DNA from 2 places in the Paenibacillus sp. TSA_86.1 genome. Region 1 is predicted to be linked to the other one. Evidence: riboswitches for the same ligand, from Rfam matches in the RefSeq annotation. Region 1 holds a riboswitch; the other holds the start of a gene.
The links. Region 1 has a riboswitch for thiamine pyrophosphate ahead of thiM (hydroxyethylthiazole kinase). Riboswitches for the same ligand answer to the same signal wherever they lie in the genome.
Positions count from the first base shown of each region.

Region 2: it holds a riboswitch for thiamine pyrophosphate, as region 1 does, so the genes downstream of both, ACUTVW_RS12565 (thiamine phosphate synthase) here and thiM (hydroxyethylthiazole kinase) in region 1, are expected to answer to the same signal.

Region 1 is NZ_JBQZGE010000019.1:83,236-91,285, reverse strand. It holds gene thiE (thiamine phosphate synthase) at 213-878, opposite strand; gene thiD (bifunctional hydroxymethylpyrimidine kinase/phosphomethylpyrimidine kinase) at 878-1,690, opposite strand; gene thiM (hydroxyethylthiazole kinase) at 1,687-2,499, opposite strand; TPP riboswitch at 2,625-2,727, opposite strand; gene ACUTVW_RS24520 (radical SAM/SPASM domain-containing protein) at 2,956-3,837, shown strand; gene ACUTVW_RS24515 (pectate lyase) at 4,203-4,871, shown strand; gene ACUTVW_RS24510 (ATP-binding protein) at 5,197-6,678, shown strand; gene ACUTVW_RS24505 (response regulator transcription factor) at 6,671-7,363, shown strand; gene ACUTVW_RS24500 (S-layer homology domain-containing protein) at 7,484-8,050, shown strand, end outside.
Region 2 is NZ_JBQZGE010000004.1:299,548-307,597, reverse strand. It holds gene ACUTVW_RS12585 (ThiF family adenylyltransferase) at 1-604, opposite strand, end outside; gene ACUTVW_RS12580 (thiazole synthase) at 601-1,368, opposite strand; gene thiS (sulfur carrier protein ThiS) at 1,452-1,655, opposite strand; gene thiO (glycine oxidase ThiO) at 1,652-2,896, opposite strand; gene ACUTVW_RS12565 (thiamine phosphate synthase) at 2,937-3,608, opposite strand; TPP riboswitch at 3,876-3,985, opposite strand; gene ACUTVW_RS12560 (ABC-F family ATP-binding cassette domain-containing protein) at 4,025-5,578, opposite strand; gene ACUTVW_RS12555 (hypothetical protein) at 5,633-6,655, opposite strand; gene ACUTVW_RS12550 (hypothetical protein) at 6,642-7,193, opposite strand; gene ACUTVW_RS12545 (hypothetical protein) at 7,193-7,588, opposite strand; gene ACUTVW_RS12540 (ABC transporter permease) at 7,605-8,050, opposite strand, start outside.

The DNA.
Region 1 (8,050 bases):
TGTGAAATGAGGAGAGGGTGGGGGAAAGTATAGGCTTTGGCATGAGGGGGATACAAGGAGAGAGCAGGGAATACAAAGAGGTGCAAAGAGATAGGAATTAAGCAAAAGAGTAGAAGAGGATACAAGAGAGCAAAAGTATCCAGAAGAGTAAAGAAGGATGCGGGCCTGCAAGGCCGCATCCTTCTTCATGGGTTGGTGCTTAGGGAGCGTGGCTATGACTGCTCCCTAAGCGTGATCGCAGCGAGCTGTGCAGCCGCTGCGCACACATCGGCCGCACCCGCGATGGCGGAGATGACGGCTACGCCGTCGGCTCCAGCCGCCATCACGGCGGCCGCGGTATCGGGCGTAATGCCACCGATACCAACTACCGGAACTGCGATGCCTGCGGCGCGCAGTTCCGCAACCCCGGCGGGGCCCAGCACAGCGTGGGCATCCGCTTTGGATCGCGTCGGGTACATCGGCCCGACGCCAAGATAGTCTGCGCTCGCCTGCATCGCACGGCGGGCTTCAAGGGCGGAGTGGGCGGATACGCCAAGCATCCGCCCATCGCCGATGCGGGCGCGTACCAGCGCCGCGTCCGCATCGTCCTGGCCGACGTGCACGCCGTCGGCCTCTACCGCCACAGCCAGCTCCACATCATCGTTCACGATGAACGGTATCCCGTGCTGGCTGCACACCTCGCGAAGCCGCAGCGCAAGCGTTATGCGGGCTTCGCCTGTCAGGGCACCAGTTCCCTTCTCCCGGAACTGGAACAGCGTGATGCCGCCAGTGATCGCCTGGCGGAGCACCTCCACCGGGTCACGCGCCGTATTGACGCTGCCCATCACCAGATACAACTGCAGCGTGCGGCGCACCGCTTCCGTATCCCATCTACGCATCAGCGTTCACCTCGCTGTCTGCGCTGGTACGCAAAGTGATTCGTTGGCCCGTGCCCGGTCCCGAATCCCAGCTCATCTTCAATGGCTGCCTGAATGAATGCTCGCGCGGTCGTAACGGCAGCCAGAACAGGAGAACCCTTCGCGAGTTCAGCGGTAATCGCAGCAGAGAACGTGCAGCCGGTTCCGTGTGTATGACGTGTCATTACCCGAAGGTTCTCCAAATAATGAAAGGAATGCCCGTCATACAGGACATCGACAACCATACCGCTTCCCGTATCATGTCCGCCTTTAACCAAGGCATACGTCGTGCCCATCTGCACCAATTGCCTTGCGGCCTCCTCCCGCTCGCTCAGGTTCCGAATAGACATTCCGGTGAGCAGTTCGGCTTCCGGGATGTTAGGTGTTGTGAGTAAGGCATGGGGGAGTAGATCCTGAATGAGTGCTTGTACTGCCTCTTGCTGTAGCAGAGGCGCACCGCCTTTGGCAACCATCACGGGATCAATCACCAGATTAGACCAGCCGTATTGCTGCCATTTTGTCGCAACAAGACGAATAATCTCGGCACTATACAGCATACCTGTCTTGACTGCACGTGGCTGAAAGTCGGCTCCCGTTGAATCAAGCTGCTGGGCAATGCCGGCGTAATCAATCGGAAACACACCTTGAACCCCGGTTGTATTCTGTGCGGCAATTACTGTAATGACCGTCATTCCGTATACACCAAGTTCCTGAAAGGTTTTGAGATCTGCCTGGATTCCGGCTCCCCCGCCGTTATCAGACCCGGCAATGGTTAACGCTTGAGCAATGTTCATCGTACACCTCCACGAATCTGACGAATTTGTGCATGCTCAGATAACAGTGAAGGTGTCACCTGCGCCAGTTGATTTAACAGTTCAATCTGGAAGTTGCCTGGCCCCTGATGAGCCGTTCGTACTGCAGCCTGTTCAGCGGCTACACCGTAGTAAGATGTCGCCTCGACCACACTGTTCAGCATGTCGTGTCCCGGCTCGGCTATCGCAGCAAAGGCGCCAATGACCGAGCTGAGCAGGCAGCCTGCACCGGTAACCTGGGTGAGCAATACATGTCCGTTGTTTGTGAGGAAGGTATGATATCCGTCTGTAATAATATCGTATTGGCCTGTAATGACGACAATACAATCAAGCTGTTGCGCTGCCTGCTCCGCAATCCGTATTCGGTCTCCCTCGCCGGCTCCGGCATCCACACCTTTGATATTCCATGGTACACCAATGACATGAGCGACTTCGGCGACATTGCCTCTTAATACCGTAAGGCGAAGCTCACGAACCAGCATCTGTACCGTATCCGTGCGATATGCTGTTGCTCCTGCGCCAACAGGATCAAGCACGACAGGCACATGATGCGCATTGGCCGATTGTCCGGCCAGGCGTATAGATTGAACGACCTTCTCATCCAATGTGCCGATGTTCAGCACCACTGCTCCAGCCATGCGAGCGACGTCAGCGACTTCTTCATGGGCGTAGGCCATAAACGGAGAGGCGCCGAGGGCAAGCAGACCATTTGCCGTAAAAGGGGCAACCACAAGGTTGGTAATATTATGAACCAAAGGATTGAGTGATCGTACACGTTCAAGATAAGACATCGTCATTTCCTCCTTTTGATTTAGAACAAAATACAAAAAGCCCCGCCCATTTCCGGAGAAATGAGCAGAGCTATACGTTTGAACTGAAGTTGATCCCCATCAAGGCTAGAGATCATCCACTGCCAATAAAAGCTGCCCCACTTCCCTCCGCTGGTATAATCCAGATCAGGTTCAAAGGGTCCGAATCGTCGTATTCGTCTCAGCCGCAAGGCTCCCCCAGTGCAAATGTACAAGATATGCAGTTATGTCCTCAGCATATATCCATCTTGGCTTAATGTAAATAGGGAGGGCATTCGAGTCTTGAAATAGAGATGAAAATATACTGGACTTTGTACGGATCCTCTGATTACGATTTACCTTGGCTCCTTAACCCGATATAATGGGGATTGGCTCATATGGCCGTACTACGAATGAGGGCAGGACCGTTGTTCCTCCCGGCAGAATGGGGACCCTGAGTTGAAAACGTTCAAGAAAGTATATATTGAAATTACAAGCATCTGTAATCTGGCATGCAGCTTTTGCCCACAAACGAAGCGAGCCAAAGGATTCATCGACCCTGAAGTCTTTAATAATATATTGGATCAGATCAAACCACACACGAAACATATCTACCTGCACGTCAAAGGGGAACCGCTGCTTCATCCCAAAATTGACCTGCTGCTGGATATGGCTCATGCCAAGGGATTTAAAGTAAACATTACGACGAACGGCACGCTGCTGCCGAAGACACAGCATAAATTATTGGGTAAACCTGCACTGAGACAGATGAATTTCTCGTTGCACAGCTTTGACGGTCATGAAGGTTCTACGGATCGCGACGGATACTTACGTAACATTTTGTCTTTTGTGCGTGAAGCGGTGAAACATAATGTCATTGTCTCGTTCCGATTATGGAATCTGACACAGGATAACTTCACGAATGCTCAGATGAATCGAAATCGGGAGACGCTTGAGGTACTCGAGCGTGAATTCAATCTGGACTTTCGGATTGAGGAAAAAGTCCTTCCAGGTAGCGGTGTGAAAATTGCACCCAACGTATATCTGAATCAGGATCATGAATTCCAGTGGCCAAGTCTGGATGCACCTGAAGATGATGGCAAAGGGTTTTGCCATGCACTCCGCAGTCAAGCCGCTGTGCTGGTCGATGGAACTGTGGTTCCATGCTGTCTGGATGGAGAAGGTGTCATCAACTTGGGGAACATCCATGAGAAGTCTTTTTCCGATATTGTGGATGGAGAACGTGCAAACAATCTGGTGTACGGTTTTTCCAAACGGGAAGCGGTAGAAGAACTTTGCCGCAAGTGCGGATACCGTCAGCGGTTCGGAGCAGGAGCTTAAAAAGGTGTGGAACATCATAGGATAAATTCTAACGAAAGGACTTGTCTGCTTAAGTATAGACAAGACCCTATATGCCCCTAATGTCTTCATCAGACAATAGGGGCTTTTTTGATGAAATGGTACGGTAAAAGCAGCATATCACGAGTTAATATCGGTACATATCAACGAAGTTATATCCAATGAACAAGCCATTGTTATCCAGAATTATGCTAAAAAATGTAAATCTAATCTCAGGATTATTCCTGTAATCCCCCATGTTTTGTAGGATGAGGACAGGTTCCGAGTAGTGTTCTCTTCTGCGGTTCCGTGAGAGAAGCCAGTGTGCTTGGAGACGAATTCACTTATATTAAGGGAGGATGTTCGTGATGAAAAAAATGTTAACGCTGTTGTTGTCCGCTGGTCTGGTCGCTTCCATATTTGGTGTTATGCCCGCTGCGGCTGCGCCAACGGTTGTAAACTCAACGATTGTTGTACCTAAGGGCACGACGTACGATGGACAGGGGAAAACTTTTGTTGCCAATCCATCCACTTTGGGTGACGGTTCTCAAGCAGAGAATCAGAAGCCGGTCTTCCGGCTGGAAGCAGGCGCTACACTGAAAAATGTCATCATTGGTGCGCCAGCGGCAGACGGTGTGCATTGTTATGGTAACTGTAATATCTCCAACGTCGTCTGGCAGGATGTAGGCGAGGATGCGTTAACGCTGAAATCGTCAGGAACGGTGAACATTACAGGTGGTGCGGCATACAAGGCATACGATAAAGTGTTCCAGATGAATGCTTCGGGTACGATTAATATCAAAAACTTCAGAGCAGACGATATCGGCAAGCTGGTGCGGCAAAATGGAGGAACGTCCTATGCGGTCAACATGACGCTTGATAATTCCAACATATCCAATGTCAAAGATTCCATTATGCGTACAGACAGCAGCAGTACCCAAGGCCGAATTACGAATACACGTTATTCCAAAGTGCCAACACTGTTCAAAGGATTTGCTTCGGGTAAAACGAGCCAGTCGGGTAATACGCAGTATTAAACTGTGCGGGGCTTAATTATCCAAACCAGGTAGACTGGATCAGTTGACCAAGTTTATCTGTCGTAAAGTATTAGCACGGATCACTAATCTAACCATTGAATAATGTATCCATCAATCGTTTTAATAAGCATGTGGCTTATATAATTAAGCCATATGCACCATACAGGGTGAAGCGGAGGACATGCTGCTTCACCCTGTTTTTTGACGCTCATAGCCATACGACAATATGTAGCCAATTTGATTTGCATATGGGCAACAGGAAGCATCTTGTGATAACATGTGCACTATCTAACTGTACCAAACGCATAGTTAAGAGGGGATATCTATGTCAATTCGCATCAAAATGTTGCTTTCGTTTACAGGTATGCTTGTCATCAGCCTATTGTTTATTTTGCTCACAGCAAGCCTCTATACCATTGCGGCAACAGGGGATTTGCAAAGTTTTCGAGATATATACAAAGTACATTACCAGATCAATCCACTGACGGAACAGGGAGAGACAATCTTTCAGGAGATGAAGTTTACGGCGAAAAGTAATCCGGACGAGCTGCAGGACAAGGTATTGCTCCGTGAATTTGATATGAAGCTTCGAGCCGAGAAATCCGGTCTCTACGTGAGGCGTGAGAACAGTCCGATCTTTGAATCACGGACATTCCACCAACCCGGACTGGGACAGGCCCTTCCCGCGTACGATCTGAATAACAATCAGATTCGAAGCACGTTTAATATCGGTGAGCGTTTCTATGCGTATGCCAAGTTTGATTTTCAATATTCCAATGGAGAACGGGGCAGCATCTTTGTTATTCGGGAGAGAAGCCCCTTTGCAGAACTGACGCGCAAGCTGTTACCTGTGATGTCCCTCCTGTTGATTGGTGTTCTGATCATCGCTAACCTGCTTTTGTTCCGCTGGATCACACGCAGCTTCATTCAACCGTTGCATCAGCTGCGAAGTTCGGCCGAACAGATCAAAAACGGTAATTTGTCTTTCAAGCTTGAACCTTCCTCCAATGACGAAGTAGGACAGCTTAGTGAGGCATTTGAGAGTATGCGGAATCAGTTGCAACGATCCAATGAGCTAAGGCAGCAAGATGAGATTAACCGCAGAGAGCTGATCTCCAACATCTCGCATGATCTTCGCACGCCGATTACTAACATTAAGGGATATATTGAGGGGATTCGGGATGGGGTAGCGAATACACCGGAGAAGATGGACACTTACGTCAACATCATTCATTCCAAAGCGGTTAGCATGGATAAACTGGTGGATGAATTGTTTTTGTATTCCAAACTGGATCTGAACCAGGAACCCTTTGTGTTCAATCCAATCGATCTGGTTGATTTTATCGAGGATAGCATTGAGGAATTGCGATATGATCTGGAGGATAAGGGCATATCATTGGACTGGCATAACCGAGCCTCAGGTTCTGTGGTGTCCGCTGTTGATCTCGATAAATTACAACGCACAGTGGTTAACATTGTAGAGAATGCACTGAAATACATGAATGATGACGACAAACGACTCCGCATTATTCTTGAAGCCGATCAGGAGTGGAATACCATTACATTCGAGGATAATGGGAAAGGCATATCCGAGGAAGATCTGCCGCATATATTTGAGCGTTTCTACCGAGCTGAGCAATCACGCAACTCGTCTACGGGGGGAAGCGGTCTTGGGCTGGCCATAGCCCACCAGATTGTAGCTGGACATGGTGGTTTAATCTGGGCAGAAAGCAAGCTGGGTGAAGGCACCAGTATCCATATTCAATTGAAACGCCTCATGGAAGAAAGGGGGGAAAGCCATGACTGATATTCTGATCATTGAGGATGAAACGACCATTGCCGAACTGGAGCGGGACTATTTTGAACTCCATGGATTTACGGTAGAGCTGTGTCATAACGGGGATGAAGGTTTACGCCGTGCTCTGGACGAGAACTACCGACTTGTTATCGTAGATTTGATGCTTCCAGGTATGGACGGTTTTGAATTATGCAGGCTCATTCGTGAGGAGAAGGAAGTACCGATCCTTGTCGTATCCGCAAAAAAAGAGGAGATCGATAAAATCCGCACGTTTAATCTCGGTGTCGACGATTTTATTACGAAGCCGTTCAGCCCAAGCGAACTGGTCGTAAGAGCCAAGGCTCACCTGACCCGGTACGAGAGATTGCTCGGCAAGAGCAAACCTGCTGAACAGGATGAGATCCACATTCGCGGACTTCACATCGACAAGGGATCACGCCGTGTATTTTTGAACGGAGAAGAGGTGGGCATCACCACCAAAGAATTTGATCTGCTTGTATTTTTGGCGAGTCATCCGAACCGCGTATTCAGCAAATCCGATCTGTTCGAACGGATCTGGGGCATGGAATCGAATGGCGATATTGCAACGGTAACAGTGCATGTTCGCAAGCTGCGCGGGAAACTGGAGAGTGATCCGAAACATCCCGAATACATCGAAACGGTCTGGGGTGCGGGGTATCGTTTCACCATATAAGTTTAGAGAAAGATTCGTTGCAGTTTATATTTTGTTAATATATTTGTCCGTTGGAGTTTCTTTTTATCCCCTACGCTATAGATAGATGCAACAACTACCTACAGAGGGGAAGAACATTTCATGAATCTTACAGCCCGTAAACTAGCAGCACTATTAACGATAACCGCATTGGGAACAGCGACACTCCCATTCACAACACCTCAAGCTCAGGCAGCTGGATTCACAACTTCGATGTCCGCTACAGCGACACAGCTTACGAATCAACAGGTGCAGGCGTCCATCAAGGAACTGAACCGTCTGGGGATCATGAACGGATATAGCGATCAATCGATGGGTGGACTTCGGGCGATCACACGCGCAGAGTTAGCTTCATTGATATATAGAACATTTGATTTGCAGAACAAGACAGGAGACAGTGCAGTAACGTTAACGGATATCCAGGCGAATGCTTGGTATGCACCGTATGCTTTGAAGGCAGTGGAGATGGGCATCATGCAGTCCGTGGATGGCGAGTTCCATCCTCAACGTCTGGTAACGGATGAGGAGCTGGAAGAGGTTGTATCTAAAGCATTAAAACGGGATGTGAAGTCCGTACACCATTGGATGAGTGCTTTCTATGAAGAAACGGGCTCTGTGACACGGGGCGAAACGGCAGTGTTGCTGCAAAAGGCTTATCAAGCTATCCCA
Region 2 (8,050 bases), on a different contig from region 1:
TCTGCACCGCTTGAGGAATAATGCCAGACGTGTCACACGTATCCCCACCGAGAGGTACTTCTCCCAGAAGGCAGTTCAAGCAAGGTGTATCACCAGGCAAAAACGTATACGTAATACCGTAACTTCCGACACATCCCCCGTATATCCAAGGGATTTGATGTTTCTGCGCCATATCATTAATAAGCAGTCTTGTATCAAAATTATCCGTTGCATCCATGATTAGATCGGCATGCCCAACGAGTTCTTCCAGTTCGCCCACTCGCACATCCATCACTTTGGCTTCGATGCGAACTGTTGAATTAATTGCTGTTAGACGTTTGGCCGCCGCCATAGCTTTAGGCATACGTTCTATGGCGTCCTGCTCCACATAAAGTTGTTGCCGCTGCAGGTTGCTCCATTCCACATAGTCCCGGTCTACAATCGTAATCTGTCCAACACCGGAACGGACCAGCGTTTCTGCAATACCTGTTCCGAGTGCCCCGGCTCCAATAATGAGAACCTTGCTAGCCTTTAATCTTGCTTGACCTTCTTTGCCGAGCGGCGCATATCGTTCCTGTCTGGAATATCGATCGGACTGCTCCGCGTGATGTAACTGATCTGTCATGTATGAACCATTCCTTCCACCGGACTGCTTGCCGCAGCATAACGTTTTATTGGAATCATGCCTGATTCGTAAGCCAGTCTGCCTGCTTCAACCCCAAGTCGCATGGCTTTTGCCATAGTAACGGGATTGTTGGACCCTGATACAGCCGTGTTAAGCAGAACGCCGTCTGCCCCAAGTTCCATCGCATAAGCAACATCTTTGGGCGAACGTAAACCTGCATCCACAATTACAGGCACTACCGCCTGTTCTATGATGATCTCCAGATTATACGGATTAATAATACCTCTGCCTGCACCGATCGGAGAAGCTCCCGGCATGACTGCATGTACGCCCAGCAACTGGAGTCGTTTAGCTAAAATGACGTCGTCCGAGATATAAGGCAGCACAGTGAATCCTTTTTCGAGCAAAATGCGGCAAGCCTTGTACGTTTCAAGCGGATCAGGCAGTAACGTTACTCCGTCTCCGATGACTTCGACTTTTATCATATCACAAAGCCCCGAAGCTCGTGCAAGCTCGGCAATTCTTACTGCCTCCTCTGCAGTCGAAGCCCCTGCGGTATTAGGTAGCAGCGTATACTTGCTTAGATCGAGCGTATCCAGAAAGTGCTGCTTGCCACTCTCCTCCAGATTCAAACGACGTACCGCAAAGGTTAATACCTCTGTACCTGAAGCCTCCACAGCTTGGCTCTGCACTTCCAAATCCGGAAACTTGCCTGTTCCCAGGAGCAATCTCGATTCAAATGCATATTTACCAATACTTAACATCATTAATCCTCCTAGTATTTAATAAGATTCGATCACAACTACGATTTTACAAGTTTCAACCACTTGCCTATGAATCCCCTTGCTTAGCCGCCTCCGACAAAATGAACAATCTCAATCCGATCGCCTTCTCTTAACGTTGTTGTTTCATGATGATCTTTGGTCAAAATATTACGATTCAACTCAACCACCACCGTTTTTACTTGCAAGTTGAATGATTGCAGTAATTTGTCAACACGATTTAACCCGTCGTCAACCTGCATCTTCTGACCATTCACGATAATATTCACAGCATAACTCCCCTTCTGTTCATTCGATCAGGCGACAATGCTTCAATGCCGATCTCTTCTGCACTTTTACCCTCCAGCATATCTGCAATCCAGCGACCTGTTATCGCACTAAGTAATATTCCATTGCGAAAATGACCATAGGCCGCGTACAAACCAGTAATTTGTCCACATCTTCCTATATATGGAATTCCATCCGGAGTAGATGGTCTTACACCTGCCCATGCCCGCAAAAAGTCTGCCTCCTTGATTCCCGGAACCCAATAACTTGCCGCACCAAGTAATCGTTGCACACAATTAGCAGATACGCTGTGATCTTTTCTTCCTGGCAGACTGGTCGCTCCGATCCATACTTCTCCATTGGCCTTCGGAACGATATAGACGTCTTCTGCATATACCGTTCGATCAGGTCTGTATGCTGTTTGTTCTGCAGGAAACCGAATAGCAATCATTTCACCTTTCACCGGACTTGAAGGCAAGGTCACTCCCACTTGATGCATCAGTAGATCCCCCTGCAAACCAGCAGCCACGATCACATGTTTACAAGTTATCTCTCCCTTGGCAGTTGTAATCCCTCGCACTCGATCATTGTTCACTAATAGACGAACATCTTGAACCCCTTCCCAGATCCGGGCACCCATCATTTGAGCCGACCTCGCATAGGCTCTGGTCAACGATACAGGTAAAACTTCACTCTCCAATGGTTTGTAATACGCCCCGTACGTTTCCCGATTCAACCATGCCACTTCCCGTTGCACCTTACTCCGATCCCACCAATGCTGCCCCGAATCCGAAGAGGCATTTCGTTTATCCTTGTATTGACTTAAATCACTATATGATCGAAATGGGGTGATGAACCCGCTGCGCCTCAAGCCAACATCCATATCTGTAAGAGCGGATATTTGATCTTTTTGCTTATGCAACAATTCTCTGCTGTCATATGCCGCCTGTGCTAGAATTGGATGTGCAAAATCTTCACTATCTGCTGCGAGCATGCCGGCAGCTGCGGAGGAAGTTCCACCGGCAATCTCTGATTGCTCAACAAGAAGCACCTCCTGCCCTCTGGATGCCAATTCAAAAGCAATTGCACAGCCTACTATTCCACCACCTACAACAATTGTTTCTGCATGAAAAACTCCCCGTAATTCAGTTGGAGTATCGGATGTGGACATCATCATTAACCGATGTTGATCACACGAGGGTGCGGTAACACCTTCGGGTTGGCCCATTCCTCTCTGTTCCATTCTCTCATCCCCTTGATTGAGCATTGAGCAGCATTCACTTTCACGTTTCCACAGACTGTTTTAAAAGAGCTGCTGCATGAGCAGGATTTTCATGTTGAAGTACACCTGAGATCACAGCGGCTCCCCTGGCTCCCGCAGACCTGACAGCTCGAATGTTATCCGGCTGAATGCCCCCGATTGCCATAACAGGTACAATCACACCCGAGCATACTTCCGCCAATGCTTCTAATCCTCTTGGAGTTATATCCGGTTTGCTTGCACTTGCATATACATGCCCGAAAAAAAGGTAATCTGCGCCATACTCTTCTGCAATTTTCGCCTCATGAATTGAATGTACAGATACCCCCAGACGGGGCTGTAGATCATGCCTGTTTCCGGGTTCCAACGTCATTTTCGCCTTGTGTAACATGTCTTGGCTCCAATGCACCCCTTGATAACAAGCATCCTCAGCCGTAAACCGGTTCGCACCGTTGATTACAATCCGAGAAACTGGGACACCAGACTCGACCATCAATCTGGCCCAGTTTAACTTCTCGTGTAACGGAAGCTGCTGTTCCCGGATATGAATATAATCCGCCCAAGGCCAAATTTCTTTAGCTGCCTTCAGCGTGGCTTCTTGATCCCCTCTATTGCTGGATATTACATGCAGCTCAAAAAGAGAGTTGTTTCTTAATTGTTCATCCGATACTTTTGACTTGTCCTCAAACATCATGATAGACAACCTCGTTCTCCCTCCTTTCAACACCAAGCTTCGAATGACGTAACATACAAACGCAACAAATATAGAATCCAAAAAAGCCACTCCCGTAGGGGAGTGGCTGCGTATAAACTAAGATTCAGTTCAATAACAAACATTCGACAATACCTGATAAACAGTGTAATAGGTAACCCTATAACTGTCTGTTCGAGTATTGAAATGCATGCATCACGATGTAGTAAAGATCCCGTTTTCCATTGAAGAATCATATACTATCGTTTTCGCTGAAACGCGCCACTTCCCTACGCTGGTATGATCCAGATCAGGTGCGAAGGGTCCGGAATCGCATTCTTCCATCTCAGCCGCATCGTGCGGCCCCCCTAGTGTTCATATGAAGTTGTAGCCTATATTACCACAACCGGTTTTTTTTGTCATTGTGCTTTTTCAGACCACTCTTCTACATTCCACGTTTTGGTGACCCAGCCTTCATAAAAATCCGGTTCGTGAGATACAAGCAAAACGGTTCCCTTGTATTCCTGCAACGCACGCTGCAGTTCAGCCTTCGCCGTTACATCCAGATGGTTCGTCGGCTCGTCAAACAAAACCCAGTTGCTCTCACGCATCAGCAGTTTACACAATCTAACTTTAGCCTGCTCTCCTCCGCTCAGCATGTTAAGCGGACGAGTGATATGTTCATTTTTGAGACCGCAACGCGCAAGATGACCTCGCACTTCATTCTGTGTCAGGTGAGAAAATTCATTCCACACGTCGTCGATCGGTGTAATATTTCCAGCGCGCACTTCCTGTTCGAAGTAAGCTGTCTCCAAATAATCTCCAAGGAATGTTTTACCGCTGATTGGCGCAACTTTACCCAGAATTGTTTTGAGAAGTGTTGATTTGCCTACACCGTTACATCCCACAATGGCAATCTTTTCTCCACGTTCAATCGTCATTGTCATCTTGGGTAATAGCGGATACGTATAACCGATTTCAAAGTCGATACCTTCAAAAACAGTTTTGCTACTCGCACGAGCATCCTTGAACTTAAATGTTGGTTTCGCAGCTTCGTCTGGACGATCAATACGCTCAATTTTGCCGAGTTGTTTTTCACGGCTTTTCGCCCGGCCTGATGTTGAAGCCCGAGCCTTGTTGCGCTGAATAAAATCTTCTTGCTTTTTGATGAATTCCTGCTGCTTTTCATAGGCATCGATGTGCTGTGCTTTCTGCATACCCGCCATCTCCAGGAATTTATCATAGTTGGCAGCGTACCGCGTCAATTTGGCAAACTCCAAATGATAGATGACATTAACAACTTCATTCATGAACTCCGTATCATGAGAGATCAGCAGAAAGGCATATGGATAGTCTTTCAGATATCGTGTCAGCCACTCAATATGCTCTACATCCAGATAGTTAGTCGGCTCATCCAACAGTAGGGCCGTAGGTTTCTCCAATAATAACTTCGCGAGAAGTACCTTCGTGCGTTGTCCACCACTAAGAGCGGCAACATCCCGATCAAGACCGATGGCATTCAATCCCAAACCATTTGCCATTTCCTCCACTTTCACATCAATCAGATAAAAATCACCCTGTTCCAGCTGCTCCTGAATCTCGCCCATCTCTTCAAGCAATTGTTCCAGCTTGTCTGGATCGGCATCAGCCATCTGATCCGTAATCACCATCATGTCCTTTTCCAGTTCTAACAATGGGAGAAAAGCATCTTTGAGCACATCACGAATGGTCTTGCCTGGTGTTAACTTCGTGTGTTGATCAAGATAACCATAACGGACCTTAGGTGTCCACTCCACTTTACCGCTATCCTTAAGCAGTTTTCCCGTCAGAATATTCATGAGTGTTGATTTTCCGGCACCATTTGCTCCAACAAACCCAACTCGTTCTCCGGCGAGTAGACGAAAAGAAACATTTTTAAACAACGTACGGTCTCCAAAATTGTGACTAACGTTCTCTACTGACAATAAACTCATATGATGAGATTGCTCCTATCTATTTACATTACTTTTAGTTACCGTTTCAAACCCCTATTCTAGCACAGGTTCAGTCTTTTCTGAAAGTAATGAAAATTGGGCAGAGCAATCATATTCAAAGTAACCCCTGTAGGCTGCCTGCTTTGCAGTCGTAAATACCTCTTCAGCACGAAAACCTGGCTTACAGGTCGCTGGATAATGATATTTTATCCCTGTAGCGGGATCGATTCCGCCAACAATTGCTGTTTTTTTGACCAGTCTACCCCCGCCAATCGCAAAATTATTAATCTTCTGATCCCCTACAGCAATGCCCTGTATAAAAGCCATGATTCCTGTATCATTGATCGAATTGTACCAATCTTCTTGTGAGATCAGAGGCATCGTAAACAAATAAGATACACCATTTTTCCTCGCGAACTCATTATGGCGATTGATTACGTCTGCTAACTCATCCTGTACACGGGTCACGATCCGGCCGCGCCGTACTTGTTCAAAAAGCGTTGAATCCTGAAGCAGGGTAATGGTTGAACTCGTGGCCAATTCATGCTGAAATCCTTCGATCCATTTCCCTGCACCAGCATCATAAGCATATACATAACCGTCAAGTGTGAAATTAATGCTGTTGCCGTCCGAATCGGAATATGTATACGGTTTTTTCGGGCTCCACACCTGTCTGAAAGACACTTCCATTGTCCCAGTCATCTCCGCTTCCTTAGCAAAAATATAATAACCGTCATAATCCAGAATAATGATCGCCGGGATATAATCCAACATATGTTGGATTGCCACCTTGTCATCCCGTATTCCCATGTTTAATGCCATCGTCCGGGTAAAGGTGGACAAAGCCAGCTCCTTATCCGCCTTCACGAACTTGGCAGAATCATAGCCTGCTTCAGCATCTTGTTTTTCATTCTGGTGCATAACTGCGGCAGCATCCATTACGGCAGTTTGAAGTGCTCTTTGGTATCGGTAAGCCAATTCATTGGCCTTATGTGCATCATGCATATGGAACGTAAGTATGTAAAAGAGCGGAAAGAAAATAAGTACAAACACAATGGAAAGCTCAGTAATCTTCATTCAGTACCATACCCCCATAAGAAGCAAAAACCGCAGCAGCTTGGGCAGTGCCTTGCAACAATTCACGTATTATCATGGACGGTGTGCGATTCGTGCTTTTAAGACTGACGGTGAAGAAATCACCCATGTTTAGCGTATATCTCCGCCCAGGGTCATCCAGGGACAATGTGCTGGACAACGGGTATAGGCGTTCTCGGATCTGGGACAAATAGTATGCATCATGAACAACCTCATATGTGCCTGTGAAACTGCTTTGATTCATTGGATCTATATAGTGAGGCACATACTTTTTATGTAAATGTTCTAGTGAGATATCATAGTTGTTGCCTGTTTGGGCTAACTGCTCTTGGAATTCCGCCAGCATTCGAGGTGAGATATACCCCTTCGTTCGGACGGCATCTACAAACCTTGTGACACTCCGGGTCGCCGTCATGCGCGCAATATCATCCTGACGTTCGGCAGTCTCAGCCGCAGGATACACATAGAGCAGAAGCACAGCAAGCAAAACCGCAAACAACTTGGATGCTCCATTGAGCACTATCTCTCTACCTCCTTCCAAAAAGAAAGCTTTAACAACTCTCCGGATGCACTTCGTTTATATTCAGTTTGATAGTTCCCGTCTAACTCAACTGGAATCATGGCTGATGGATGAACAAGCGGATCGATCACATACCCATAACCGTCCAGCTCCACTTGAATCCCTGAACCTGTCATTTGCCGCACGGTATGCAGAACCTCATCTCCGGTATATCTGACTATTCTGCTCGTCTGTAGTGTCGTATGCACTCTGCCTTCCATAGCTGCTTGTGTTTTCACCCTGTCGTTCAAGGCTTCGGTTAAAATACGGATATTCCACTGCCCGTGCAGGCAGGCTGTCACGAAAAGGACAACCGCTGTACAGAACAGCATCAGATGCTGTGTGTTCCGGGACATGTTCAACCATCTCCAGTCAGGATTGCTGAAAGATCAGACCTCTGACAACATTGGATCGGTCTTTAACAATGATCGCCTTGAATTTACCGCTAGGATTAACATATTGATTGTCTTTTTCACTCATCGTCTGATTGATGCTACCGACCTTGTCATCAGGTGCAATGACAGACCCATAGTCCGCATTATTCAGATCCTGAGAGATGTTGAGCTGATTGCCGTACCATTGTCCGCTTTTGTTTTTCCCCGTTATAACCTGGATACCAAATTGATCTTTGTCCGCATATTTACGTAAAGCATTGGTCACTTGTGAGCCACTGATGGTTGTCCCGTCATACACGGTAAATGCTGCCTGGGACAGTTCTGTTTGAATATCTGCAAAGTTATTCTGCGCTGTTTTGGTTGCTTCCTGAGCCGAAATAAATAACAATACTACAATCGTTATCAAAGCAATGGTCAAAAATA